4 regions of the Bacillus sp. SH7-1 genome follow, and region 2 is predicted to be linked to each of the others. Evidence: riboswitches for the same ligand, from Rfam matches in the RefSeq annotation. Region 2 holds a riboswitch; each other region holds the start of a gene.
The links. A riboswitch is a leader RNA that binds a small molecule or an ion and turns the genes downstream of it on or off. The one in region 2 is predicted to bind S-adenosylmethionine.
Positions count from the first base shown of each region.

Region 1: another riboswitch for S-adenosylmethionine. It lies ahead of metK (methionine adenosyltransferase); the one in region 2 lies ahead of DN390_RS18550 (peptide ABC transporter substrate-binding protein).
Region 3: another riboswitch for S-adenosylmethionine. It lies ahead of DN390_RS25845 (YezD family protein); the one in region 2 lies ahead of DN390_RS18550 (peptide ABC transporter substrate-binding protein).
Region 4: another riboswitch for S-adenosylmethionine. It lies ahead of DN390_RS19690 (cyclase family protein); the one in region 2 lies ahead of DN390_RS18550 (peptide ABC transporter substrate-binding protein).

Region 1 is NZ_QNUD01000030.1:112,777-115,993, forward strand. Features, by position in the region: gene pckA (phosphoenolpyruvate carboxykinase (ATP)) at 1-1,309, opposite strand, end outside; SAM riboswitch class I at 1,538-1,659, shown strand; gene metK (methionine adenosyltransferase) at 1,827-3,026, shown strand; gene DN390_RS22455 (hypothetical protein) at 3,203-3,217, opposite strand, start outside.
Region 2 is NZ_QNUD01000021.1:56,828-60,044, forward strand. Features, by position in the region: gene proC (pyrroline-5-carboxylate reductase) at 1-763, shown strand, start outside; gene DN390_RS18545 (aldo/keto reductase) at 765-1,598, shown strand; SAM riboswitch class I at 1,751-1,855, shown strand; gene DN390_RS18550 (peptide ABC transporter substrate-binding protein) at 1,988-3,217, shown strand, end outside.
Region 3 is NZ_QNUD01000041.1:114,579-117,795, forward strand. Features, by position in the region: gene sat (sulfate adenylyltransferase) at 1-846, opposite strand, end outside; gene DN390_RS25840 (phosphoadenylyl-sulfate reductase) at 885-1,589, opposite strand; gene DN390_RS25845 (YezD family protein) at 1,676-1,819, opposite strand; SAM riboswitch class I at 1,892-2,000, opposite strand; gene lysA (diaminopimelate decarboxylase) at 2,117-3,217, opposite strand, start outside.
Region 4 is NZ_QNUD01000024.1:77,551-80,767, forward strand. Features, by position in the region: gene DN390_RS19680 (ATP-binding protein) at 1-228, shown strand, start outside; gene DN390_RS19685 (hypothetical protein) at 453-833, shown strand; gene DN390_RS19690 (cyclase family protein) at 861-1,493, opposite strand; SAM riboswitch class I at 1,579-1,691, opposite strand; gene DN390_RS19695 (PRK06851 family protein) at 1,841-2,950, shown strand; gene DN390_RS19700 (nucleotidyltransferase domain-containing protein) at 3,072-3,217, shown strand, end outside.

The DNA.
Region 1 (3,217 bases), on a different contig from region 2:
TTCCAACGCCGTATTCGCCACCAGTCCAGCCAGTGTTTACTAAGAATACTTTCGCATCGTGTTTCTCGATTTTTTCACCAAGCATTTCAGCATAGCGAGATGCATCAAGTGGTAAGAATGGTGAACCGAAGCAAGTTGAGAATGTTGCTTGCGGAGATGTAACACCGCGCTCTGTTCCTGCTAGTTTACTAGTGTAACCACTTAAGAAATGATACATAGCTTGTTCTTTTGATAACTTACTGATTGGAGGCAATACGCCAGATGCATCAGCAGTTAAGAAAATGATTGTATTTGGGTGTCCAGCAACACTTGGCAGTACGATATTGTCGATCGCATGCATAGGGTATGCAGCACGAGTATTTTCTGTTAAAGTAGTATCGTTATAGTCTGCGATACGCGTTTGGTTATTAATGATAACGTTTTCTAAAACAGATCCAAATTTGATTGCATCGAAAATTTGTGGTTCTTTCTCGTGAGAAAGGTTTACACATTTTGCGTAGCAACCGCCTTCAATATTGAATACACCGTTATCAGACCATCCATGCTCATCATCGCCGATTAATTTACGGTTTGGATCAGCAGACAATGTTGTTTTACCTGTTCCAGATAATCCGAAGAATAGTGCCACGTCGCCTTCTTCACCTACGTTTGCAGAGCAATGCATAGAAAGAATATCTTGTTCAGGTAGTAAGAAGTTCATAATAGAGAAGATTGATTTTTTCATTTCTCCAGCGTATTCTGTACCACCAATTAGTACGATACGTTTTTCGAATGAAACCATAATGAATGCTTCAGAGTTTGTACCGTCAACAGCTGGATCAGCTTTGAAATTCGGCGCAGAAACAATTGTGAACTCTGATTCATGAGTTGTTAATTCTTCTTCAGTTGGACGAATGAATAATTGATGTACAAATAAATTGTGCCATGCATATTCATTAATAACCTGAATTGGTAGGCGGTAATTGCGGTCAGCGCCTGCAAATCCATTGAAGACGAATAACTCTTCTTTTTCTTTTAAGTATTCTAAAACTTTAGTATATAATTTATTAAAATGTTCTTCAGAAATCGGTTGATTCACAGCTCCCCAAGCAATTTTGTCAGCAACCGATGCTTCTTTCACAATAAATTTATCTTTAGGAGAACGTCCTGTATATTTTCCTGTTGAAGCAGAAACGGCACCAGTCGAAGTCAATTTCCCTTCATTTCGCATTAATACTTTTTCCACTAATTGCGGAACACTTAGTTGAATCTGTGCATTGCTTCCGTTCAATAATTCGTGTAAACCAATTTGGACATTCACAGTACTCATATTTATATACCATCCTTTTCATTTAATGAAATATTTCTCGTAATCCCCAACAAGAGTATAACACAATTATATAAATAATGTATACTATTTATTTCTTTTTGTTTGTGTGAATACATTATTTCCTTATTAATATTTCAATTTAGGCGCATTGAGAAAAACTTTCAGGAAAATGTGAATATTAATTGACAAATGAATATCATTTCTTTAGTATAGGTTGGGACGGATACTCTCTTATCCCGAGCTGGCGGAGGGACAGGCCCGATGAAGCCCAGCAACCTCACTTGTAGTGGTAAATACAGGTGAATAGGTGCTAAAACCTGTGCGAGGCTACAGGTCTCGAACGATAAGAGCGAAGGGCAAAAAGCAGTATGCAAGTAGCAAATTAAACCTTTCCTCTATGTAAAGTAGGAAAGGTTTTTCTGTATGCTTGTGGGAGAATAAATGTATGTCGCAGTTTGTGGCAAATTAAGGATGAGTTCCGTACAATATATACAATTACTGTAGGGAGGTTTACCACATGACAAAAAAACGTCATCTGTTCACATCTGAGTCTGTAACTGAAGGACATCCAGATAAAATTTGTGACCAAATTTCTGATTCAATTTTAGATGCGATCTTATCAAAAGACGCAAATGCACGTGTAGCTTGTGAAACAACTGTAACAACTGGTTTAGTATTGGTAGCGGGGGAAATTACGACTTCTACTTACGTAGATATTCCAAAAATCGTTCGTGAAACAATTCAAGGCATTGGTTACACACGCGCAAAATACGGATTCGATGCAGAAACTTGTGCAGTTTTAACATCTATCGATGAGCAATCTGCTGACATCGCTATGGGTGTTGACCAAGCGCTAGAAGCACGCGAAGGTCAAATGACTGACGCTGAGATTGAGGCAATTGGTGCAGGAGACCAAGGTTTAATGTTTGGTTTCGCATGTAATGAGACACAAGAATTAATGCCACTTCCAATCTCGCTTGCTCACAAATTAGCTCGCCGTTTAACTGAAGTACGTAAAGATGACACATTATCATACTTACGTCCGGATGGAAAAACGCAAGTTACAGTTGAGTATGATGAAAATGGTAAACCTGTACGTGTAGATACAATTGTAATTTCTACACAGCATCATCCAGATGTTACATGGGAAGAAATCGATCGCGATTTAAAAGAGCATGTAATTAAGGCTGTAGTTCCAGCAGAATTAATGGATGGAGAAACGAAATTCTTCATCAACCCAACTGGCCGCTTCGTAATTGGTGGACCACAAGGTGATGCTGGTTTAACAGGACGTAAAATCATCGTTGATACTTACGGTGGATACGCTCGCCACGGTGGCGGTGCATTCTCTGGTAAAGATGCAACAAAAGTTGACCGTTCTGCAGCATATGCAGCTCGTTATGTTGCGAAAAACATCGTAGCAGCTGGTCTTGCTGATAAAGCAGAAGTACAACTTGCATACGCAATCGGTGTAGCACAACCAGTATCAATTTCAGTTGATACATTCGGCACTGGTAAAGTATCTGAAGACGTATTAGTAGAACTAGTTCGTAACAACTTCGATCTTCGCCCAGCTGGTATTATTAAAATGCTAGACTTACGTCGCCCAATTTACAAACAAACAGCAGCTTACGGCCACTTCGGACGTACTGATGTAGATCTAACATGGGAACGTACAGACAAAGCTGCAGCTTTAAAAGAGCAAGCTGGTCTATAATATATGAAAAAAAGCTTTGCGCAGTGAGCGCAAAGCTTTTTTTATTTTTTTTACTTATTATTTGAATACATGAATGACAATGTACTTCTCTTTCTAGCTCAATATATTTTTTCATACGTTTATATTTCTGTTTTGCATGATTTGCAAAGGGTTGGTTTCTTCTGGAACATATGTAATCAACCTTTCATTTG
Region 2 (3,217 bases):
TATGGCAGAAGCTATATTTTCCGGATTACTTAAAACAAGCAAAGAATACATCGAAGAAATTATCGTTTCTAACCGAAGAAACGTAGAAAAACTGGAACAATTACAAGCGCGATATAATGTGTCTACTACAACAGATTGGAAGCAGCATGTTACATCTGTTAATACGATTGTTTTAGCAATGCCGCCTTCTGCACATGAAGGTTTATTAGCGGAATTATCTCCGTTACTATCGAATCAACTTGTCGTAACGGTAGCTGCTGGCATTGGACCATCTTATTTAGAAGAAAGACTTCCCGTGGGAACGCCTGTTGCTTGGATTATACCAAATACAGCTGCTGAAATTGGAAAGTCTATCTCCTTATATACAATGGGACAATCAGTAAATGAGATGCATCAAGAAACCCTGCAACTGCTTTTAAAAGGCATTGGTACTTCGCAACTTTGCACTGAAGAGGAAGTTCATCAGCTTACTGCAGTTACTGGAAGTGCACCAGCTTTCCTTTATTACTTTGCTGAAAGCTTAATTGAAGCAACAAAAAGTTATGGAGTCGATGAAGCAACCGCAAAACACCTTGTCATTCAAATGATTTCTGGCTCTGCTTCTATGCTTGAACAAATGCAAGATCCAGGTAACCTCCGCGAACAAGTAACAACACCCGGTGGTTCCACAGCTGAAGGTCTCAAAGCTTTATATGAATATAATTTTTCGGAGGCAATTCAAAAAGCAGTAGAAGCAACAAACAAAAAAGCTAGGGGGAAATAATATGAATTTAACAAGTTTAAAAGACTATACAACATTACATAACGGTGTAAAAATGCCTTGGTTCGGTTTAGGTGTTTTTAAAGTAGAAGATGGTTCAGAAGTAATTGAATCTGTAAAAGCAGCAATTAAAAATGGCTATCGCAGCATCGATACTGCAGCAATTTATCAAAACGAAGATGGTGTTGGACAAGCAATCCGTGAATCAGGTGTTGCACGTGAAGAATTATTTATCACATCAAAAGTATGGAATAGCGATCAAGGATATGAAACAACACTTCAAGCATTTGAAACTACATTAGAAAAATTAGGTCTAGAATATTTAGATTTATATTTAGTACATTGGCCTGTAAAAGGGAAATATACCGAATCATGGAAAGCATTAGAAAAGCTTTATAAAGATGGCCGTGTTCGCGCTATCGGTGTGAGTAATTTCCACATTCACCACTTACAAGACGTATTTGAAATTGCTGAAATTAAGCCAATGGTCAACCAAGTGGAATACCACCCACGTTTAGCACAAGAAGAGTTACATGCATTCTGTAAAGAACATAATATCCAGCTTGAAGCTTGGTCACCATTAATGCAAGGACAACTACTAGATAATCCAGCGTTACAAGAAATTGCGACAAAATATAATAAATCAACTGCGCAAATTATTTTACGCTGGGATTTACAAAACGAAGTTGTAACAATTCCTAAATCAATTAAAGAACATCGCATTATTGAAAATGCAAACATCTTTGACTTTGAATTAAGTGCTGATGATATGAAAGCAATTCAAGCTCTAAATGAAGATCGTCGCGTTGGTCCAGATCCAGATAATTTTAACTTCTAGTAGAAAAACCACTGCCATATGCAGTGGTTTTTCCGTTTAAGAAAACTGAAAATTTAAACTATATTCCATTTGGTTGACACTTTATTATTCAAGGTGTAAGATTTTGAATTATCAAAGAAACACAAAAATTAATAAAATTTATTCGTTTACTCATTGTATCAAGAGAGGTGGAGGGACTGGCCCTTTGAAACCTCGGCAACAGGTTCATTTTGAATACTGTGCCACTTCCTGCAAGCTTTATGCTTGAAAGATAGAATGAGGGACTTCGTTTATATACGGGTGCATAACTTGTACGTAAAAATCCCTCTTTCTCAATATGAAAAGAGGGATTTTTTATTTTTCATTTCCCTCATCATCATCCAAACTTAATTATTTAGGAGGAAAATCAAATGAAAAAGAAGTTTGTACCCGGTATTGCATCAGTTGTAGGAGTAAGTATTTTATTAACTGGTTGCGGTAGTTATAAAAACGAAGCAAGCGGAGCAAATGCAAAAGACGAGGCACCTAGTAAACAGGTTTTAAACTTATCTTCACCTACTGAAATACGAACAATGGATACGGCTCGTGCTACAGATACTGATTCTGGTCAAGTAATGAGAAACGTATTTGAAGGTTTGTATAATCTTGGTGAAGGTAACAAACCTGTTCCTGGTGTTGCAAAATCTCATGAAGTAAGTGGCGATAAAACGAAATACACATTCCATTTGCGAGATTCAAAATGGTCAAACGGCACTCCTGTTACAGCGAAAGATTTTGTGTTCGCTTGGCAACGTGCCGTAGATCCAGCAACAGCATCTGAATATGCATTTTTATTCTTTGATATTAAAAACGCAACAAAAATTAACAACAAAGAACTTCCAGCCGACCAACTTGGTGTAAAAGCAGTTGATGACCATACGTTTGAGGTAGAATTAGAGCGTCCTGTTCCTTATTTTATTAGCTTAACAGCATTCCCAACATTTCTACCAATTAATGAGGAATTCTTTAAAGCACAAGGTGATAAGTACGCTTTAGAAGATAATACAATCTTGTACAATGGAGCTTTTACACTAAGCGATTGGAAGCACGAACAAAGCTTTAAATTTAAGAAGAACCCTACCTATTGGGATAAAGATACTGTCAAACTAGAAGAAATCAATTTTAACGTCGTAAAAGAAAAATCAACAGAAGTAAATTTATTCGAGTCAAAACAATTAGATCGTATAAAACTAACATCTGACTTTGTTGATAAATATAAAAAAGATGCTAACTTTAAAGAACGTCCAAACGTAGGCGTACAATTTTTACGTATGAATCAACAAAACAAAGTACTTCAAAACGTTTCTGCACGCCAAGCAATCGATCAAACAATTGATAGAAAATCCTTTGTAAATACGTTATTAAATGATGGCTCTACACCAACATTTGGTCTCGTTCCAAAAAACTTTGCAAAAGGACCTGAAGGAAAAGACTTCCGTACTGCAAACGGCGATTTAACAAAAGTTGATACAAAATCTGCACAAGAGTTATGGAAAAAAGCTAAACAAGAGCTTGGTTCTGAAAAGATAACATTAGAATTATTAACGAGTGATGCTGACCTTGATAAGAAAACTGGTGAATTCTTAAAAGGACAACTAGAA
Region 3 (3,217 bases), on a different contig from region 2:
CCCTGCATGATCACGCCCTACAATAAAGTGGGTGCATCCAAAATTCTTTCTGACTAATGCATGAAATATCGCTTCCCTCGGTCCTGCGTAACGCATTGCTGCAGGAAATACACTTAAAAAGACACGATCTTTCGGATAATAGTTTTGAAGTAATACTTCGTAGCTTTCCATTCTTACATCAGCAGGAATATCGTCTGACTTCGTTTCCCCAACGAGCGGATTTAAAAAGAGGCCATCTACAATTTCAAGAGCAGATTTTTGAATATATTCATGGGCACGATGTACCGGATTTCTCGTTTGGAATCCGACTACCGTTTTCCAACCACGTTTTTTAAATTCTTCCCTCGTTTCAATTGGATCTAAATGATAAGAAGGAAACGGATTATTTTCAAAACGTTTTGTAAGAATAATAGCTCCTCCAACGTATACGTTCGATCTTTCGTATAATTTTTCCACTCCAGGATGAGCCTCATCCGTCGTTTTATACACTAGTAACGCTTCTTTTTCCTTATCAGGCACAAAAATATCTTCTATTTGAATAACACCATATACTTTTCCACCGTTAACAAGTTTTACTTCCTCTCCAGCTTTTAGAGTCTCTGCAACTTCTTCTGTGACTGGTAATGTAATTGGTATACTCCAAACGCTCCCATTTGCTAAACGAAGCGTTTCTACAACCGAATCATAATCTTTCTTTCCTAAAAAACCAGTAAGCGGGCTATATCCCCCTGTCGCTAATAGCTCTAAATCACTTAACGCAATGTTATCTAGTTGAATTTCTTTTTCAATTTGTGATACGTCGTATGTCTCGTCTATTCGATTTATTAATTCGTTTCTTGTACTCATTTTCTATACCCTCTCTTAGCTTTATTTTCAAATTCATCTTATTGGTAATGAAGGCCACATTCAGTTTTCACTTTCCCAGCCCATCTACCATCTCTCGAATCGCCACCCTCTCCTACAGGCAGCGTACACTTCTCACACCCAATACTTGGATATCCAATATCATGCAATGGGTTATACGGTAAACTATGTTTGTATACATATCGCCATACCTCTTTCCACGTCCAATGAATAAGCGGACAAACTTTAATAGATTGAAAACGATAATCTTGATTTATAAACTCTGTATGCTTACGGGTTTCTGATTGTTCCCTTCTCAATCCTGATATCCACGCTTTTTCATTCGCTAATGATTCTTCTAAAGGTAAAATTTTTCTAATCTTACAACAAAGATTCGGGTTTCTTTCCCACAACCTATCACCATGCAATTTTGCTTGTTCATCAAGTGTAAATTTTGGCTGTTTTTCTATAATATTCAATGAAGGAAATCGTTCCCGCACTTTTTGAATTAATTCATACGTTTCTTGAAAATGTACGTTTGTATCCAAAAATACAACTTTAGCAGATGGATTTACTTGGTTTATAAGATGCAGTAATACCATCCCTTCCACTCCAAAGCTACATGCGTATACAATTTCATCTTTATACTCTTTATAAGCCCAACTTAATACTGATAGCGCACCTTTCGTCTCATCTTCTTCTGAAAATGAAACAGCATTTTCTTCCCACGTCTCATACGTCAACATGTTTTTTCCCCCTGTAAAAGCAAAAAGACGGTTTTAACCTAATAAATTAGGTTAAAACCGCCTCTAGTTTTTCTAGTCAGCGCTTTTTACTTTAAACGTACCTTTTCACTTTTCTCTAATTGAATAACTTTCCCATCTTGCACAACAATTGTAATTGAACCATATTTCATATCAGCAAGCATCGCTTGAATTTTCTCAGACACTTCCTCAAAATGTTCCCGTACGCTCACGCGAACAGCCCCCCTTTTTATTCATAAAAAAAATCTTTCCCATTTCGAAAAGACTGTTCGGTAATATATTTTACCTTATCTTTCAAAATGGATTCCATTTTGCTGGATTTAGCACCTTGCTTTCTATAAGCAGGTTGCCGAGCTTCGTCGGGCCAGTTCCCTCCGCTTCTCTTGATAAGCTTTGTATTTGTATTTTATCATAATTCTGATTTTTTTCAATCCTAGTTTTCCGATATATTTTAATTATTTTATTTTATAAAAAAGGAATTGCCCATCCGAACAACTCCTTTTCCCCATTTAAACAAGTTCTTTAATACGTATGCGATCGTTCCCAATAATATTTTCATATGTTTCGCGCTCTACAACAATTTGGGATGTACCGCCTTTCGCGAAGACGACAGCTGGTCTACGAATCCGATTATAATTATTCGCCATCGAGTACCCATATGCCCCTGTACAAGAAATTGCTAATAAATCGGCAGAAGCAACTTTCGGTAGAGTAATATCCCAAATTAACATATCTCCACTCTCACAGCACTTCCCAGCAATCGAAACGATTTCCTCATTCTCATCATTCCCTCGATTCGCTAACATCGCTTCATAACGAGCGTTATATAAAGCTGGTCTTAAATTATCAGTCATCCCACCATCCACTGATACATATTTCCGAATACCAGGAATGTCTTTCACAGATCCGACTGTATAAATTGTCGTTCCAGCATCGCCTACAATACTACGGCCTGGCTCAACCCATATTTCTGGCAATGGATAATTATATACTGTAAATTGTTCTCTCACTGCACTTGTTACAGCACGCACATATGTCTCAAGAGTTAATGGTGTATCTGACTCTGTGTAGCGTATTCCGAATCCTCCGCCCACATTTAGCACTTTTACTACATAGTTCGTTCGCTCTCTCACTTCTTCTAAAAATTGATGAAGAACTTCAATCGCTCGAACAAATCCAGCCGTTTCAAATATTTGCGATCCGATATGTGAATGAATTCCTAACACATTATAATTTGATTTTTGTAAAGCAAGCTCAATTGCCTGCATCGCTTGACCATTTGATACGCCAAATCCAAATTTCGAATCATCTTGACCTGTTGTAATATATTCATGTGTGTGCGCCTCTACTCCAGGCGTTACACGGATTAATATGTTCACAAATTTCCCGTGTTGCACTGCTAAATCATGCAAAATTTCTAATTCCAAGAAATTATCTACGACAAAACAACCAATATTCGCCTGAAGAGCCATCACGATCTCTTCTTCTGTTTTATTATTGCCGTGAAAATGAATACGCGATGCTGGAAATCCCGCTTGAAGCGCAGTATATAATTCTCCTCCAGAAACAACATCTAATGACATATTCTCTTCACGAGCTACTCGGCACAT
Region 4 (3,217 bases), on a different contig from region 2:
CAAAAAACTGAAAGGTATTTGTGTATTTCTGTTGAAGATCAGGGTTTTGGTATAGAGAAGGAGAAGTTAGAGAAGATTGGAAAGGCTTTTTACACAACAAAGGAGAATGGTACGGGACTTGGATTAATGATTACATATAAAATTATTCAGGAACATCAAGGAAGTATAGCGATCCAAAGTAGCGTGGGAATAGGAACGAAAGTGGAGATTTCTTTACCGATAGTATAATGTGCTAGAAGAAAATATTTTTCAGAAAAGTGTTCTTGTTGTGTAAATATAAACATTTTATAAAATGTTTCAAGAAGGGTTTTTTTTATAAAATACTTCGTTTATAATGGAGGAAAATATCGACATGAGATTTATTATTCATGTAACGGTTCGGTAGTGTTAGAAAAAGAAGGGGTGCACGCGCATCCTTTTTTCTATGCAGATATGATGAAAGAGGTGGTATGATGGAATTAACATTAAATTCGACTGTATGTTTGCACACGATTCAATTTCGAAAAGAGCAAAAGAATTATATTGTAAAAGATACAATTACAGGAGAAAAATATGAAATGCCGCCACTTTGGATTGATGCATTGGCAATGATGCGTGACGGTTTTTTATTGGGGGAAATTGAGGAGAAATTAAAAGAAGAGTATCCAGCCGAAGAAATAAATATGTTAGCATTTACGAGGCAACTGTTAGAGCTAGAGCTTGTCGAGATGGTAGATGGAGAAGAAATAGCTTGTACAAAGAAGAAAGAGAAAGATTATTTAGCTTGGGTACGTCCTCGTGTCGAGCAATTCTTTCTTAGTTTAAATAAAAAATATAGAAGCAAAGGTCAATAATGATCTTTGCTTTTTTGTATAATTTGTTTAAAAAATAACAGCGAATGCTCTTGCGAAAGCACCATCACTATCTTTAATTTTTAAAGGTGCTGCTGAGAAAAAGAAACGTTTCGTGTTAATGGCATCTAAGTTTGTTAAGTTTTCAATTAAATAAATATTATTCCCAAGTAGTATGTGATGAATCGGTGATGTTTCTGTCGTTACCTCGTCAGGAGAAATGAAATCTAAACCAACAGATTTTACTTTTAATTGAACTAATTCTTCAGCTAATTCTTCGGAAAGATAAAAGGCTTCTTGTTCATATGCTTTTGTATTCCATTTATTAGATAGGTTGGAATGGAAAATGACAATATCCCCTTCTTTTATGTCGGCATTGTGTAATACTTCTTTAGGTAATTTTCGTTCTTGTACATGAGTTACATCAATAAGAACAGCTTCGCCTACAAATTGATCTAGGGATAATTGATCGATAGTAGTTGCGCCTGAAATGAAATGGGCAGGGGCATCGCAATGCGTACCAACATGAACGACAGAATGAAAATCTGTAACTTGATAACCTGTTTCTTCAACGTTTGTAATGGCTTCTAAATTGATTTTTGGTGTTCCAGGGAATTGAGACATATTGTTTTCAAATGTTTGGGATAGGTCAATTACTTTCACTTTAAATACCTCCAATATATGTTTTGAAATATAAAAAACTCACCTTTCATAATCAAGAAAGATGAGTTTTGCACACAATAGTTACGTTTTATCTTTCAAAATGCAATGCATTTTGTAGGAATTAGCACCTATTCAGTTTGTATAAACTGAGGTTGCTGGGCTTCAAAGGGCCGGTCCCTCTGCCTCTCTTGATAAAGGTATATTTAATTTAAAGTTCAGAATTTTTGATATAATAAAATTGTAATTCATTTCCTTTTTTTGTGCAATACAAAATAGGTATTCACCCAAATAAAGTTGCTCGCATATTGTAGCTTATGTAAATAGAATGCTGCGAAGGAGTGAGTGCAGTGACAGGGAATATATTGAATTATTATGCTGGTGGAAATACAGCTAGAGGGTTTCATAATTTATATGAAGAGAATTTAAAAGGGCTAAACAGGTTATTTATTTTAAAGGGTGGCCCTGGAACGGGGAAATCTTCTTTAATTAAGGCAATAGGCCGTGAATGGGTTGAAAAAGGATATGATATTGAATTTTTACACTGTTCTTCTGATAATAAATCGGTTGATGGTGTAATTATTCCGAAGTTAAAAGTAGGAATTGTTGATGGAACATCACCGCATGTTATTGAGCCGAAAATGCCAGGAGTTGTCGAGGAGTATATAAATTTAGGGGTTGCTTGGGATTCAGATAAATTAAGAAAGCAGAAAGCGGAAATTGAACGATTTGTTTCAGAAGCAAGCAAAGCTTTTCAAGCTGCTTACGCTCGTTTTAACGAGGCGTTAATTATACATGATGAGTGGGAGAAAATATATATTAGTAATATTGATTTTAATAAAGCGAATGAACTAACCGATCAGCTGATTCAAAAATTATTTACAGATAAAGGCGGGAAACAATCGCTTGTGAAACATCGCTTTTTAGGAGCAGCTACACCGAAAGGAGCAGTTGATTTTGTTCCTAATTTAACAGAAGGATTACCACATCGTTATTTTATAAAAGGACGCCCAGGCTCTGGGAAATCAACAATGCTCAAAAAATTAGCTAAGGTAGCAGAAGAAAAAGGGTTTGAAGTTGAAGTATATCATTGTGGATTTGATCCAAATAGTCTTGATATGGTTATCGTAAGAGAATTAGGGTTTGCAATTTTTGATAGCACCGCACCACATGAATATTTTCCGAGTCGTGAAGGTGATGAGATTATAGATATGTATGCCCTTATTGTGACACCAGGGACGGATGAGAAGTATGCAGAGGAAATTCGCGATGTCTCCATTCAATATAAAGCAAAAATGAATGAGGCGATGTCTTTCTTAGCGAAAGCGAAATCAGTTCGTGATAAATTAGAACGAATTTATATTGCTGCTATGGATTTTTCAAAAGTAGACGCATATAAAGAGGAGATTCAAAAAGAGTTTGAACGAATTGCGGTTAGTGTAACAGAAAAGAATAAGTAAAAAATAAAGAATTTTGTCTGGCTGTCAGGAGTTTTCTGACAGCTATTTTAGTATGTAGTAAACTGAGTAGTATATTTGTCGAATTTCCAAGGAAATAATCAAAAAATGGAGAGGGTATGAAATGAGAGAGAAAATTAAGGTGGAGTTAGAAAGAATTGAAAAAGAAAATGATGTAAAAATTTTATTTGCAGTGGAGTCAGGGAGTCGTGCTTGGGGATTTCCTTCGAAAGACAGTGATTATGATGTTAGATTCGTTTATATGCATCC